2 regions of the Marinomonas sp. ABL3_031 genome follow, and region 2 is predicted to be linked to the other one. Evidence: riboswitches for the same ligand, from Rfam matches in the RefSeq annotation. Region 2 holds a riboswitch; the other holds the start of a gene.
What was found. A riboswitch is a leader RNA that binds a small molecule or an ion and turns the genes downstream of it on or off. The one in region 2 is predicted to bind FMN.

Region 1: it holds a riboswitch for FMN, as region 2 does, so the genes downstream of both, ACXAH2_RS13005 (DMT family transporter) here and ACXAH2_RS10055 (6,7-dimethyl-8-ribityllumazine synthase) in region 2, are expected to answer to the same signal.

Annotation. Positions count from the first base shown of each region.
Region 1 is NZ_JBSWYU010000011.1:105,800-112,599, forward strand. It holds gene ACXAH2_RS12975 (amphi-Trp domain-containing protein) at 1-137, shown strand, start outside; gene ACXAH2_RS12980 (hypothetical protein) at 350-808, shown strand; gene ACXAH2_RS12985 (hypothetical protein) at 969-1,337, shown strand; gene ACXAH2_RS12990 (lipoprotein N-acyltransferase Lnb domain-containing protein) at 1,340-3,133, shown strand; gene ACXAH2_RS12995 (hypothetical protein) at 3,210-3,395, opposite strand; gene rarD (EamA family transporter RarD) at 3,456-4,367, opposite strand; FMN riboswitch at 4,561-4,722, shown strand; gene ACXAH2_RS13005 (DMT family transporter) at 4,840-5,775, shown strand; gene ACXAH2_RS13010 (MFS transporter) at 5,973-6,800, shown strand, end outside.
Region 2 is NZ_JBSWYU010000007.1:189,928-196,727, reverse strand. It holds gene ACXAH2_RS10075 (methyl-accepting chemotaxis protein) at 1-1,268, opposite strand, end outside; gene ACXAH2_RS10070 (methyl-accepting chemotaxis protein) at 1,673-3,649, opposite strand; gene rsmS (pleiotropic regulatory protein RsmS) at 3,838-3,987, shown strand; gene ACXAH2_RS10060 (DUF1304 domain-containing protein) at 4,023-4,379, shown strand; gene ACXAH2_RS10055 (6,7-dimethyl-8-ribityllumazine synthase) at 4,438-4,929, opposite strand; FMN riboswitch at 5,052-5,195, opposite strand; gene ACXAH2_RS10050 (MliC family protein) at 5,415-5,774, shown strand; gene cobJ (precorrin-3B C(17)-methyltransferase) at 5,893-6,669, shown strand; gene cobM (precorrin-4 C(11)-methyltransferase) at 6,684-6,800, shown strand, end outside.

The sequences.
Region 1 (6,800 bases), on a different contig from region 2:
TTAATGTTGAGCCGAAGGGTTTGCTAAAGTTGAAGGTGACCGCATCGGATGATGAAGACAGTCAACAATTTGAAGTGAAAGTGCGATGGGAAAAGCACCCAAAAAGACTTAATAAAACCCCACCTAATATTGCTTAGCCGCTAACTCTTTGTTCTATTTAAGTTTAGTAAAATAAAACTTAGTCCCATTTTTTTTCCTTATTTTTTAAACGTTTATCGCCATTGACTTTGCTGTCTTTAGTTTGCATATTATTCGCACTGTTCAGTAAAATGAACTAAAAAGTTTGGTATTCAATCTTTAGTCGTGGTTGTGTCTGTACAATTCCTAAAAAAATAAAAAGGAAGATACTATGAATACTTGGAAGCGAGGTCTTATTGTTTTAGTGATGCTGTGTCCTTTTGTACCTTTATCCGCTTCAGCAACGGTTAATGCGGTTAATTCCTGCTTAGCATTGACAGAATTTCTTGATAAAAAAATTTCTTTAGAAATAGAAGCGTATTCTCAGCAGCAAATTGATGAAATGCGAAAAGGGTTAAATATTTATGCAAATTATCTAAAATTTAATGTGATTAGAGAAAGATTGCTGGACATGTATGCAGGCAATAAAGACCAAGCGCAGCTAATGTGGAATCTTTTTTTTCGCCAGAAAAGTACTTTCATAAAACACTTAAGTCAGCATTACAGCGTAACCAAAATTCCAGGTGATTACTCTGTTGCGCTAAAAAGATGTTTGGTGAAAGCCAAACCTGAACAAACTCAAATCGCACAGCCAATTGCGAAAACTCTAATCTTAATGGAAACAAAATAATGCTTAGTGAGAATTTATTTAGCTAGCCTAAAAATAACAGACTGTTTTTTTTTACAAAAAACTGACATTTTTGTCGTTTTTCAATGCTTTTTTATGGTAGTTTCCTAATTGTGGTGAAATGATGCACCAATTATGGATTAATTCTAGATAGGAAAAAAAAGTGAAAAAAGTTTTATTAGCTACAAGTTTGACGACAAGTGTTTTATTAACTGGTTGTGCTTCTATTCTGACTGATGATGTGCAAACAGTGAATGTATTAACTTCTAATGGTCAAGAAGCGCAAGTAAAAATTGATGGTCAATCTTTTGAAGTTCCTGGTGTTGCTATGATCAAAAAAGATGGAGCAAAAACTAAGATCATGAACAGCTCGACAGAAGGGTGTGTTTCAACGACAGCGCTAAATCGAGAGGTTGAACCTACTTTCTTTGTAAATATTCTATCTGGTGGTGCGTTTGGCTCAAGTACCGATTACGGTACCGACAAAATGTGGAAATATGAAGACAGCATAGTACTGAATTGTCGAGATTAATTTTGATACCACTGTTTTATAAAGTAAAAGGAAGCGTCATTGCTTCCTTTTTTCTTGTTTTTTTTTCTTTAAACGTATTGTCTAGTCATGCTGAGGCTTTGTATGAGTCTTCGCAATGGCGTGCATTACTCCATATTCCCAATGATTTTTCTCTGATAAGTGACGTTAACTTTGTAGGACAGAAAAAAAATGCAGCTCAAATTGCGCTGCGAGACGGACTCGAGAATCTAACAGATAAGAAAACTAAAGACACATATTTATGTCAATATCCTGCCCGCTCTTTATGGATCGCGAAACATTATCCTGAGATTCAAATAACAGACCCTCTGAAAAAATGTCGAGGTCTTGCCCATTACATTGAGCGTGTGCCTGCAGATAAAGTTGTTCTTGTTTACGCCTACGAGAATATCGAACAGCCAGCAAGTATGATGGGACATGTTTTCTTAAAGTTTGCAGGAAAGAATACTAATGGCTTGACTTTAGAGCACGCTGTTTCTTTTTATACAGACACAAGAACGATGAATTTACCAAAACTATTATTTGATAGTCTAGTTGTTGGTAAAGAGGGTTTTTTTATTGTCTCTCCTTACAAAGAACAATTGCAGCAATATAATCTTGTGGAGCAACGTAATGTTATTGAGTACGAGCTTTTATTGGACGACTTTGATCGACAGCTTTTGCGTTTCCATATATGGGAGCTGAAAGACGTTGAGATGAAATATTTCTTCAATAAGTTTAATTGTGCCACGTTAACAAACAACCTTGTTGCTGTAGCAAATCCTGCTGTGCTTGAAGCTTCGGATAAATGGATTAGCCCTTTAGATGTTGTAAAAGCAAGTTATCGTAGCGACCTTCTTGCCTCACCAGTATTACGAGCATCAGATAGTTGGAAGATTCGTATGCTCAGTGATGCTCTTGATAAAAAAAACATTGATGCTGAAAAAGAGTTAGCTCGCTCCGCTAATCAAATATTGACAGAGGAGCAAAGATTTTTACTCTATTCTCTTGATGAAAGTATTCGTAATTTTGAACTAAGCGATTCTCAGGAACAAGCTCGTCGCTTAACAGATCAAGAACGATCTGAGTTGGCCTTGCGTTGGAATATCGAAGAGGATGCTGGACAGTTTATTGAATTGTCCTCATATAAAGACCCTCTCAAGCGCCCTGCAGATAGTCAATTAAATATTGCTTTTTTAGAGCGAGACGAACTGCTTTTACAATATATACCAACCTCTCATCAAGCTTCAGACGATCATAGAACCAGTTTTAGTGAATCAGAACTGGAGCTTCTTTCTTTTAAAGGAAGAGCTTCATTACAAACGGGAAAAATTGATTTAGATGAGTTGACCTTATATAAAATGGCTTCTTATATTCCCTATGATGTTTTCACTGGTGGACTTTCGAAGAAGTTTTCAGTGGGAATGAAGACAATAGAAGACGATCAACTTCAAGGTAAGAGAATGCCATACATCAGTGGCGGACTTGGAGTAAGCTTTGCTCTACATCAGGATTTATACTTGTATTCTATTTTAAATACCCAGTTGGAGGATGGGTGGAATTTAAGCATACGTCCTGAAATTGGTTTCTTCTTATATGAAATTTATTCCCTAAAAACTAGTTTTTCTTATTCAGAAGCCTTTCATCAAAGGGGGGCTGATAAGAGAGTGCAATACTTAAAAATAGATCAATCATGGTTCATAGATACAGACTATAGTTTTGTTTTCCATTATGAAAATCAGCGCGCAGCTGAAAATCAGAATGATCTTTATAGTCTTGAGCTAAGGCATTATTTTTAATTTGTCATGACACTTCTGGTTGGTCAATTAGGCTATCTATGTTCAGTAGGTATTGCGCGTTGAGCTAACTCAGTAGCTACGGATTCACAGCCTGTTGTAAACCTGGGATACCTTGGTTGCCAAAAATTCGATTTAACTCAATAACGTAAGGCCCCATTACCCATGCTGCTACGGTCACAAAAGGGGTTGGCATGTCTTGCCAGATTTTATCCGCTTCATAGGGCGTGTTAGCGGCAACTAAAGTGGAGGTCAGTCGCGGCAAAAATAAATTATTAAATGAGCCCTCTCGATAATAAAATAAAAGAGTCGATACTGCAGATATTTAAACTGGCTCAGCAGGATGCAGGGGGTTGCGACGAGACTTACGTAAGTGACGAACTGAGTCAAAGATTAAGGCACCTAATGCAGACCAGATAAGAATGAAAGTGATCAGTTTTTCGATGCTTAGAGGCTCCCCGTAGACGAAGACGGCAAGGAAAAACATGCCCGTTGGCCCTATGTATTGCATGAAGCCCAAGGTGGTCATGCTTACGCGATTAGCGGCTGCAGCAAAACACATGAGCGGTACCATGGTTACTGGGCCTGAAGCGAACAGTAACCAATTGGTTATGGCGTCATTCGCCAATAAGTTAGCGGTTGGTGAAGGGCTTTGCATTAGATAGATCGCGGCGATAGGTAACATAAGACCGGTTTCGACCGCCATGCCGGTAAAACTGTCGATGGCGATTTTTTTGCGCACCAAACCATAAATGCCAAAAGTAACGGCCAAAACTAAAGCAACCCAAGGTAATGAGCCAAATTGCACCACTTCAAATACCACAGCACAAAAGCACAGAACGATAGCAAGACGACGAATCGAGTCGAGTTTTTCTTTAAAGAAAATCACTCCTAGCATGATGCTAATCAGCGGGTTTATGTAATAGCCTAAACTGGCGCTGAGCATTTGATTGTGTTGCACGGCCCAAATGAAGGTGCCCCAGTTCACACCAATGAGAAGAGTTGAAAAGAGCAGGCCTAACATGGCGCGTTTGGACGTAATTGCCGCTTTTAAGGCGCTACCATACTTGAGAATAAGGATGAGGGCACAAACGAGTACACAGGACCAAATAACCCTATGAGCCAATACTTCTGGTGCTGGTACAAATGACATTTCTTTGAAGTAAATCGGTGCAATAGCCCATAAAAAGAAGGCCGTAAAGGCAAGCATCAGTCCGCTTTTTGAAGAGTTTGGCATATTGTTATTCCAATTCCTTATTTCTGGATAGGCGAGTGTAGCGGAATCTGAAGGACTTCCCTAGCCTTGTCTCAAGTATTTATGGAAATAATGAAAGAAGCATGAATTCGAAGCTTGTTTATAAGGTCGATAGAGAAGCCATATTGCCTATCTGGAGGGATAAGGTTAAAGTTGGCATGTAAATTTCGTAAACATCGAACTTCGGGGCGGGGCGGAATTCCCCACCGGCGGTGACTTTAAAAGTGTGACTTTTAAACAGCCCGCGAGCGCTTAAAATTCATCTTGGATTTTAAGGTCAGCAGATCTGGTGTGATTCCAGAGCCGACGGTTACAGTCCGGATGATAGAAGATCGACCAAGGCAAATGTGTCTCTATTCACTCGGGGCAGATTGGCTGTTGCATGCCTTGGCATGCGACATGGTATATTCGTTTTCATCACCCCTGTGCATCTTATATTTTGGAGAAAGCAAAGATGGCAGGAACATTCTTTATCATGATAGCGTGCTTTACTTGGGCACTGGATACTTTAATCCGATACCCCTTGCTAGGTGCTGGCTATTCCACCTTACAAATTGTTCTGATCGAACACCTTACCTTGATTCTATTTGTCGCACCCATGTTGTGGCGTTATCGTCATGTCTATCGTCATTTGTCTAGGGCAAGTTTGTGTTGCTTGTTTTTCATCGGCGGAATAGGTTCGGCAGTTGGTACTTTGGCCTTTACAGAAGCCTTCCAATATTTGAACCCTACTGTGGTGATTTTACTGCAAAAATTACAGCCTATTGTTGCTATATTGCTGGCATATTGGTTCTTAAAAGAACAAATTGAAGGAGGCTTTGTACGCTGGGCTGGCGTCATTCTCTTGGGTAGTTTTGTCATGATGTGGCCGGACCTTCGTCAATTAGGCGAGGTACAGTGGCATTATTCAAATGATCAAATGAGTATTGTCAAAGGTTATGGTTTTACGCTGGTGGCTGTTTGCGCTTGGGGAGCGGCAACGGTATGCGGAAAATACTTATCAAAGCAAAATGTACCGGCAAATGCCATTATGTCAGGGCGCTTTGTTGCCGGTTTGATGGTTTTAGCACCGTTAGCCTTTATGCAGACTGAAAGTTTAGTGGCGATGCAAATCACCGTTATGGGGCTAGTCATAGTGATGGCCTTACTAAGTGGTTTTATCGGTATGTGGTTTTACTATCAAGGCTTAAAAACCGTACCTGCACAGATGGCGACCTTGGCAGAATTGTCCTTCCCGGTATTTGCTGCGGTGATTAACTGGTACTTCTTGGAAATGGGATTAACGCTTTATCAGATCATTGGTGGGTTAATGTTGATCTTGGGGAATATTGGTTTACGTATCAAAGAGCTACGTAAAGCAGAGTTGAACACCTTGTCGCAAAGGGCTTAATATGCTCGGCCAAAGTTCAGCCAGTGGGCTGTGCTTTGGCTTGTATTTTCATTGTTTCTTTGCTCTAACGGCACCTTTCTTTATTTTTTGCAGGAATAATCTGTGCTTGTTTATCTTTTTAATCACACCTTGTAATAGAATAGCGCCAGCAATTTGAACAAAGGGTCAGGATTATTAGTGACTCGAAAGGATTATTCATGTCTCTCACTCAAACACCGCACAATGTATCCCAAACTCAATGGCTCGAAGTCATTTTACTTTGGGTTGCAGGTGTTTCTGCGGCCATGCAATTTGCCAAGTTTTCGGTGTCGTTTGACGCTTTGTTGGCGTACTACCAAAAAAGTGCGACCTTAACGGGTATGTCCTTATCGATTGTCGGTATTGCAGGGTTAATATTTGGTGTGTCTGCTGGCATGATTGCCAGTCGTTTTGGTTATTTACGGGTGTTAATTGGCGCCTTGTTACTGGGCGGTACCTTGTCTATGGTGCAATCAATGTTACCGTCATTTAATTTGTTGATGATGACCCGCTTGTTGGAAGGTTTCTCTCAATTAGGTGTGGTTGTGGCAGCGCCCACTTTGATTGCCAAATTCAGTGCGCCACAACATAAATCCTTGACTATGGGTATTTGGGGTACTTTCTTTGGGGTTGCTTTTGCTGTGTCTGGTGGTTTGGGTAAAAGTATTTTAGAAACTCATGGATTAAGTGCTTTGCTATTGGCTCATGGCATTTTCATCAGTGGCATAGGCATTATTTTGTTCTTCATATTAAGAAATAATCCGCTACTTATTTTACCGCCTGTGGTGGGGGATCAAGGCAGCATTATTGTTCAGATGATACGCATTTATAAAAATCCTCGAGCTCTACTGCCAAGCTTGGTGTTCTTGTTCTATACCTGTACCTTGGTATCTATTCTTACTTATGTTCCGGGGTTAATCCATGACCAAGCTCTGCATAAAAGTATGTTGGTCATATTGCCTCTATTGAGTACCAGCGGGACTTTTTTGGCGGGTGCCATTGCACAA
Region 2 (6,800 bases):
TTCGCTAAATGTCTTACTTCATCTGCAACAACAGCAAAGCCTCTGCCAGATTCACCTGCACGAGCCGCTTCAATAGCGGCATTTAAAGCCAGTAGATTTGTTTGATCTGATATATCACTGATAATGTTGGTAATGCTACTTACCTCCTGGGTCAATTGATCCAATTTATGGATTTGCTTAGCTGTTTTATCAACCATGTTGGAGATATGGGTCATCTCCTCAGCATTCTCAATGATGACTTGCCGACTCTGTTTTGCAAAGGAGACGGTCGTACTTGAATTTTCCTCTGTGCGAGAGGATTTTTCTGCAACCGTATTAACACTTGAACGCATGCCTTCGAGTTTATCTAGGCTCATATTGGTTAATGTCGCTTGTTGATTGGCGGCACTGAGAATATGGTTTGAACCATCGGAAACAATGTCTAATTGATTGGTTAATCGAGAAGATGCTTGCAATATATTTTCTACGGTCGATTGTAATTTATCACGCATTAAGGCCAATGAGCCAAGAATGCTTTTGTTGTATGGGGTGTTGATTTGGATGGTAAGGTCGCCTTGAGCGATTTCAGATAAAAGGTTCGCTGCTTCATGAGGTTCTCCTCCAAGGGATTTGTGTAGGCTACGTTCTATTAAAAAGGCTACTAAGCAGCTGATAATAATAGCAATTATGGTGAAACTGAGCATGAGTTCCTGAAAGTTACCTGCTACTGCTCTGGCTTTTGGGGTTTCTGATTGGTTGATTCGTTCTTGGTAATCAATAAATTGATTTATATTGGCTAGCCAGTCGATAAAGGCAGGACGTAATTCTTTTAATACTAATTCACTGATATCTTGCCCATTTGTTCTTTCTTCAATAGCACGTTCAATCAAAGGTTGAGTGTGACGATGAATGTCTTCAATTTTATTTAATATTTGTCGCTCTATATCGGTAAACACTACGCCACTAAGGATCATTTGGTTGATGTCCTGATACGATTTTTGATAATCATTTGCTAACGCTTTAATTTCATCAGAAAACTGCTTAATTCTATCTATAGAAGGAGCAATAGCGATATCACGAATGGCAATTGCTCTGTCATGGACACTACCACGAAAGTTGATCGCATGGCGTTGTTTGACGGAATTAATGTCGGTCACTTCGGCAAGGGTATGATCTATATAGTTTACTTTTTGGATACCCATTCCGGTGAGAATGACCATAAGAAAAAGAAGACAGCCAAATCCTATGAGTAGACGTTTACGAATTGATATTTGTACTAAGAATGACATAAGGGTCCTTCAGCTCAATGATGCTTTCCATATTAACTATTATTGTAAGCAAGTGTAACTTTAAATTTAAAATTGTAAACTTAATATTCCTTTGAAAATGGTTAATGTTTCATGATCAGATAGATTAAATCGCCATTTTAAATATCTTTATGGTGTTGTAATGAGAATCTATTTTGATTATTTGATCTTTTGTTTATTGTTCGTAAATGCAGATAAAAAGTGCACTATTTATGATCGAGTGGGTGGTGAGGGATCAACTACCTACAAGCGGTATTCTAAGGTCGCCAAATGACTAGAGTATTACCATGAGCTATAAGCGGTTGATCGAAGAGCGATACCAGATTCACATCTGTCTGAGTGAACATTTAAGTTATAGAGAGATTGGCAGACGATAATTTGTGTGTCTATTGAGTTCTAAATTGACCAACTAGCTGTGCCTGTTGTTCTGCAAGTTCTGTCATGAGTTGACTGCTTTGCTGGCCTTTTAAGGCTTCTGATGCCGCATTGCTGGTATTGTCTGAAATATCGTGAATGCTTTTGTTGATATCCTGTGCAACCAGAGATTGTTCTTCAGTGGCTGTAGCAATTTGCAGGCCTATATCTCTGATTTCAGACATCATATTACGTAATTTCTCTAAACTGTTACCAACGTCAGTTGCTTCAGACATACTTGAATGTGCGTTTTGACGACATTTCTCCATGCTGTTAACGGTTTGAGTAACCGCCTGCTGCAGTTGTTGGATAACGGTTTGAATTTCTTCTGTTGACTCATGTGTGCGGGTGGCTAGGGTTCGAACTTCGTCTGCAACAACCGCAAATCCTCTCCCTTGCTCACCGGCGCGGGCGGCTTCAATAGCAGCATTTAATGCTAATAAATTGGTTTGTTCAGCGATACCTTGAATCACGATAAGAATTTGATCGATATTCTGAGAATGGTTGCTAACTTTACTTACCAATTCGTCTGAATGTTCAAGTTGAGAGACTAATTGGGACATTTCTTTTAAGTTATGCGTCATTTTATCATAGCTTTGTCTAGCCCAATCATCTACTGTTTCTATTTTCTCCAAACTGTCTTCGGTATTTTTCGATACTTGTTGAACGGTTGCAGCCATTTGTGTCATGGCGGATGCTACGCTAGTAGTTTTGTCATTTTGAATAAGCATAATTTGCTGGGAAGATTTGGCAATGCTGTTGGTCTGGTGGGAGGCTTGCCCAACTTTATCCGAGGCTGCTCTGACTTCTGTAATAACTTCTTTTAGGTGGCTAATTAGATCATTCACCCAACCAGAAAGGTCGCCAAATTCATCTTTAGTGGTTAAGTTGATGCGTTGAGTAAAATCACCTTTTGCGACAATTCCTAATACTTTCATCACTTCAGCGAGAGGGCGTTTGATGCTTCGACTGACCCAGGTGATGATCAAGATAGCGATTAAAATAGATAATATTGCGGCGATCACTGTGATATTGACGGCAACGGTTGATGCTTGAAATGCTTGATCTTTTGCCTGATTTCGCACCTGAGCAACTTGTTGCTGAAGTGAGTTGGATAAGGTTTTCATTTGTTGTATTTTAGCTAATAAGTCTGCCGCTGCTGTTTCTGATTCTTTCGCAAGCAAACCGATCTTGTAATGTATTGCTAATACGCCATTGTCATCATAATAATTGGCAAGCAGTTCATTGATGGCTTCTGATATTGCTTCGTCGTTAATCGTGGGTAATATGTCTTTTATGCGATTTAAACCTTTATCCATGACATCACGCATAAAATCTAATTCTTCTAAATCTATTATATTGAAATAATCTGAAGAAGTATCCAAGAGTGTTTTCATTTGGGAGTCTGCATAGGTTAAAGCAAACTCTTGCTCACCTGATGTGGCGTCTTCTTTCACAGCGGCAATATCTTCAGCAACAAACTTTAATGTATCTAACCAGTTTAGTTTCATATCTGGAAGTTGCTGTTTATATACAAGAGATTGTTTGTGAGTACTAATAGACTGCTCTGCGATTTTAAATAATTCCATTGACCGATTGCGAAAGTCTTCTAATATTTGGGGCATGTCGGATTGAGTATCTACCGTTTTTTCTAAGCTGGTTAAACGAATAATAAAGGCTTGTTTAGCTTGTGAATATCGTTCAACTGGTGCGTCTAGAGCTTGCTCTGATTTAGTGACTAGGGCGCTGAGTACAGCGATATCTGCTAATGATAATTGATCACTTAGTTGTGTGGTTTCATCAGAAATGTTGGCGACATACCCAGTCACCGTATTTAAATGAGATTTCATGCTAGCTAGGCCAACAAGTCCGGTTCCGGCTATGAGAATCAGTAATGCCAATAGAACGCCAAATCCAATTAACAACCTCTGGATTACTGATAAACTCATAATTAACACCATCTACAAAGAAATAAAATTCAATTAGAAATCAAAAATTAATACATAAAAATATCATGCTAAACTTGCTGGCTATTGGTCCAATTTAAGGATTTTTTTAGACCATTCATGCCTAGGTTTGTCTAAGTTTGAGATTTTTACTGGGATTTTAGATTAAGAAAAAAAGAGCGAGTAAAGTAATGAGTTTAGAGAAGGCCCCAGATCATGTCAAATTGGCAGTGGATTTAATTGAGTTATTAGAAACGAATCAAATAGCGCGTGATGTGGCAATTGAAGCATTAAGATTAGTTTTGAAAGACTTTGAAAATAAATTGAGTACAGAAGAATAACTTGTACCAATGAACCCTGTTGGCAAGGAGGATATATGGCAATTATTACAATGACTTTGGTGGCCGCCGTGGCCTTGCTGCACTTTTATATATTGTATTTGGAAATGTTTTGTTGGACTACTTCAAAAGGGCGGAAAGCGTTTGGCCTAACCGAAGAGTTTGCAGAGGCCAGTAAGGTGTTAGCAGCGAATCAAGGTTTATACAACGGCTTCTTAGGCGCTGGCTTGTTATGGGGATTGTGGCTAGGCGAAACGGGTCAGTCTATCGTGATCTTTTTTCTGCTTTGTGTTTTTGTGGCGGGTCTTTACGGTGGTATGACATCCAGCAAAAAGATTCTCTTTATTCAGGCAGTGCCGAGTGCCATTAGTTTTCTGGCGGTAACTCTTCTGTAAAGGGAAGCGTCCCATCCTTACAGGCGGGACGCTGATGTTTTAGCCTTTACGTAAATAATTACGCTAGTGCTTTGGCGCTTTCCGTTAGGCGAATGGCTTGGTCACAAGCATTTGCTAACTCAGTGCCTTTTTTCACAAAGTGACGGCTAAAGTAGTTCTTGTGCTCTTCATGTTCATGAAAGTTGTGCGGGGTTAACACGGCTGTTAGCACAGGCACTTCTGTTTCTAATTGCACTTGCATCAACGCGCTGCATACCGTCTGTGCGACAAAGTCGTGACGATAAATACCACCATCGACCACTAAAGCGGTACCGGCAATCGCTGCGTATTGACCACTTTTTGCCAATAACTTGGCTTGCAGTGGAATTTCATAGGCGCCGGGCACAGGAATAAGATCGATGAGATCTTTGTTATAACCACGTGCAACCAACTCTTCACAAAAAGCGTTGGCACAGTTCATCACAATCTCTTCGTGCCAAGCAGCATGAAGAATCGCAATGCGTTTGTTAGCTGGATTGAAATCAAATTGATTCGTTGAGCTCTGATTCATTTTTGTATCCTAATATAAGCGAAATGTGAATCAGGGCGAACGGGCAGGCAAAAACACCGAATAATCACGGAATACCAAAATAGGGTTTCACCAAGCGGTGATACCTGTTGCGGTTTTGTCTGACACGCTCTCTATCATCCGGACTATAACCGTCGGCTCTGGAGTTACACCAGATCTGCTGACCCTAATCATTTGATTAGGCGCTCGCGGGCTTAGACTGAGTCTTTACCGCCGGTGGGGAATTTCACCCCGCCCCGAGAACGAAATCGGAATATCTCCGATCTGTAAAATATACGTGTAGAAAGAAAGACTTGTCAAAGTCTATTTGAAAATTTATTAGGCTTATCAGAGGTTTGTCACCTAATGACACATTTATGTCGTATTGGTAACAAAAGTTAACTTTTTAGACCACTACGTTCACTTCACATAGAGTGGAAATACCTTATATTTAACAACTGGGTTTACACAAGAATGGAGTCTTTGTTATGTTATTTTCTCAACGTCCTTTGACAAAAAGTTTATCCATACTTGTTTGTTCCTTCCTGACTGCTTGTAGCAATATCGATCCACACACTCAGTCTGACGATGTTTCCATTGAAATCGAAAATCAAACCAATCTGGTGATTTATCGTTGTGAGCAGGACGAGTTACTCGCTTATTTTCATGGCAATCGAGCCGAATTAATATGGCAAGAAAAAAGTTATTATTTAACTCAAGCTGTCAGTGCTTCCGGTGTTAGTTACCTGGGTAAATCTGTGTCTTTTTGGGCGTATAATCAAGACGCTAGGTTGGAGCTGGACGCGGGTGATAAAGTTAATTGTCGCCTTGTTAAAGTAGAATCTTAATCTTGCCTGAGAATCCTTCACTTTCATTGCCAGTGTTTTCATCCCGTCAATTCATTAATCCGTGTACAATAGCCGCCAATAAAGCCGTTTTGGTAAATTATTGAGTATCAGAGATTAGATGAGTAAATTATTTGTGATGGGCATGGGACCAGGTGACTTAGGTTTGGTCGCACCTAATGCAACCCGTGCTCTGGCAGCTTGTTCTGACTGGGTAGGTTATGGCTATTACCTTAACTTACTAGGTGAATTGAGTGAGGGTAAAGCCTTCCATGATTTGCCCCTTGGAGAAGAAATAGGGCGCGCTCGCTTGGCTTTGTCGTTAGCCGCTGAAGGGAAAACAACGGCACTGATTTCCAGCGGCGACATTGGTATCTACGCCATGGCAACCTTGGTTTTTGAATTGCTGGATCAGCAATTACAGGGCAAAGAGTCGCATCCTGAATGGCTAAAGGTAGACATTGAAGTGATTCCCGGCATTTCAGCTATGCAAGCTGGCGCAAGCCGTGTTGGTGCCATGCTAGGTCACGACTTTTGTACCATTTCTTTATCGGACTTATTAACCCCTTGGGAAACCATAGATAAGCGCTTGCATGCCTGCGGTGCTGGGGACTTTGTCGTGTCTTTTTACAACCCTGTGTCCAAAAAACGAGACTGGCAGCTTAATCATGCACGTGATGTTTTGTTGCAATATCGTCCAGCAAGTACCCCAGTGATGATAGGTCGTCAGTTAACTCGTCCAGAAGAAGAGATTCGTTTTATTACCCTAGGTGAGTTAGATGCCAAAGATGTGGACATGTTTACCATGGTAAGCGTCGGCAATTCAGATACCAAACACATAGTGAATGGCGATAAAGAGTGGATTTACACGCCACGAGGCTACTCTAAAAAGCTTTAATAAAGAGGCATTAAATGACGGTTTATTTTATTGGTGCCGGTCCAGGTGACCCAGATTTAATGACAGTAAAGGCGGTGAAAACCATCGCTTCCTGTCAGGTGATATTGTATGCGGGTTCGCTTATTCCAGAG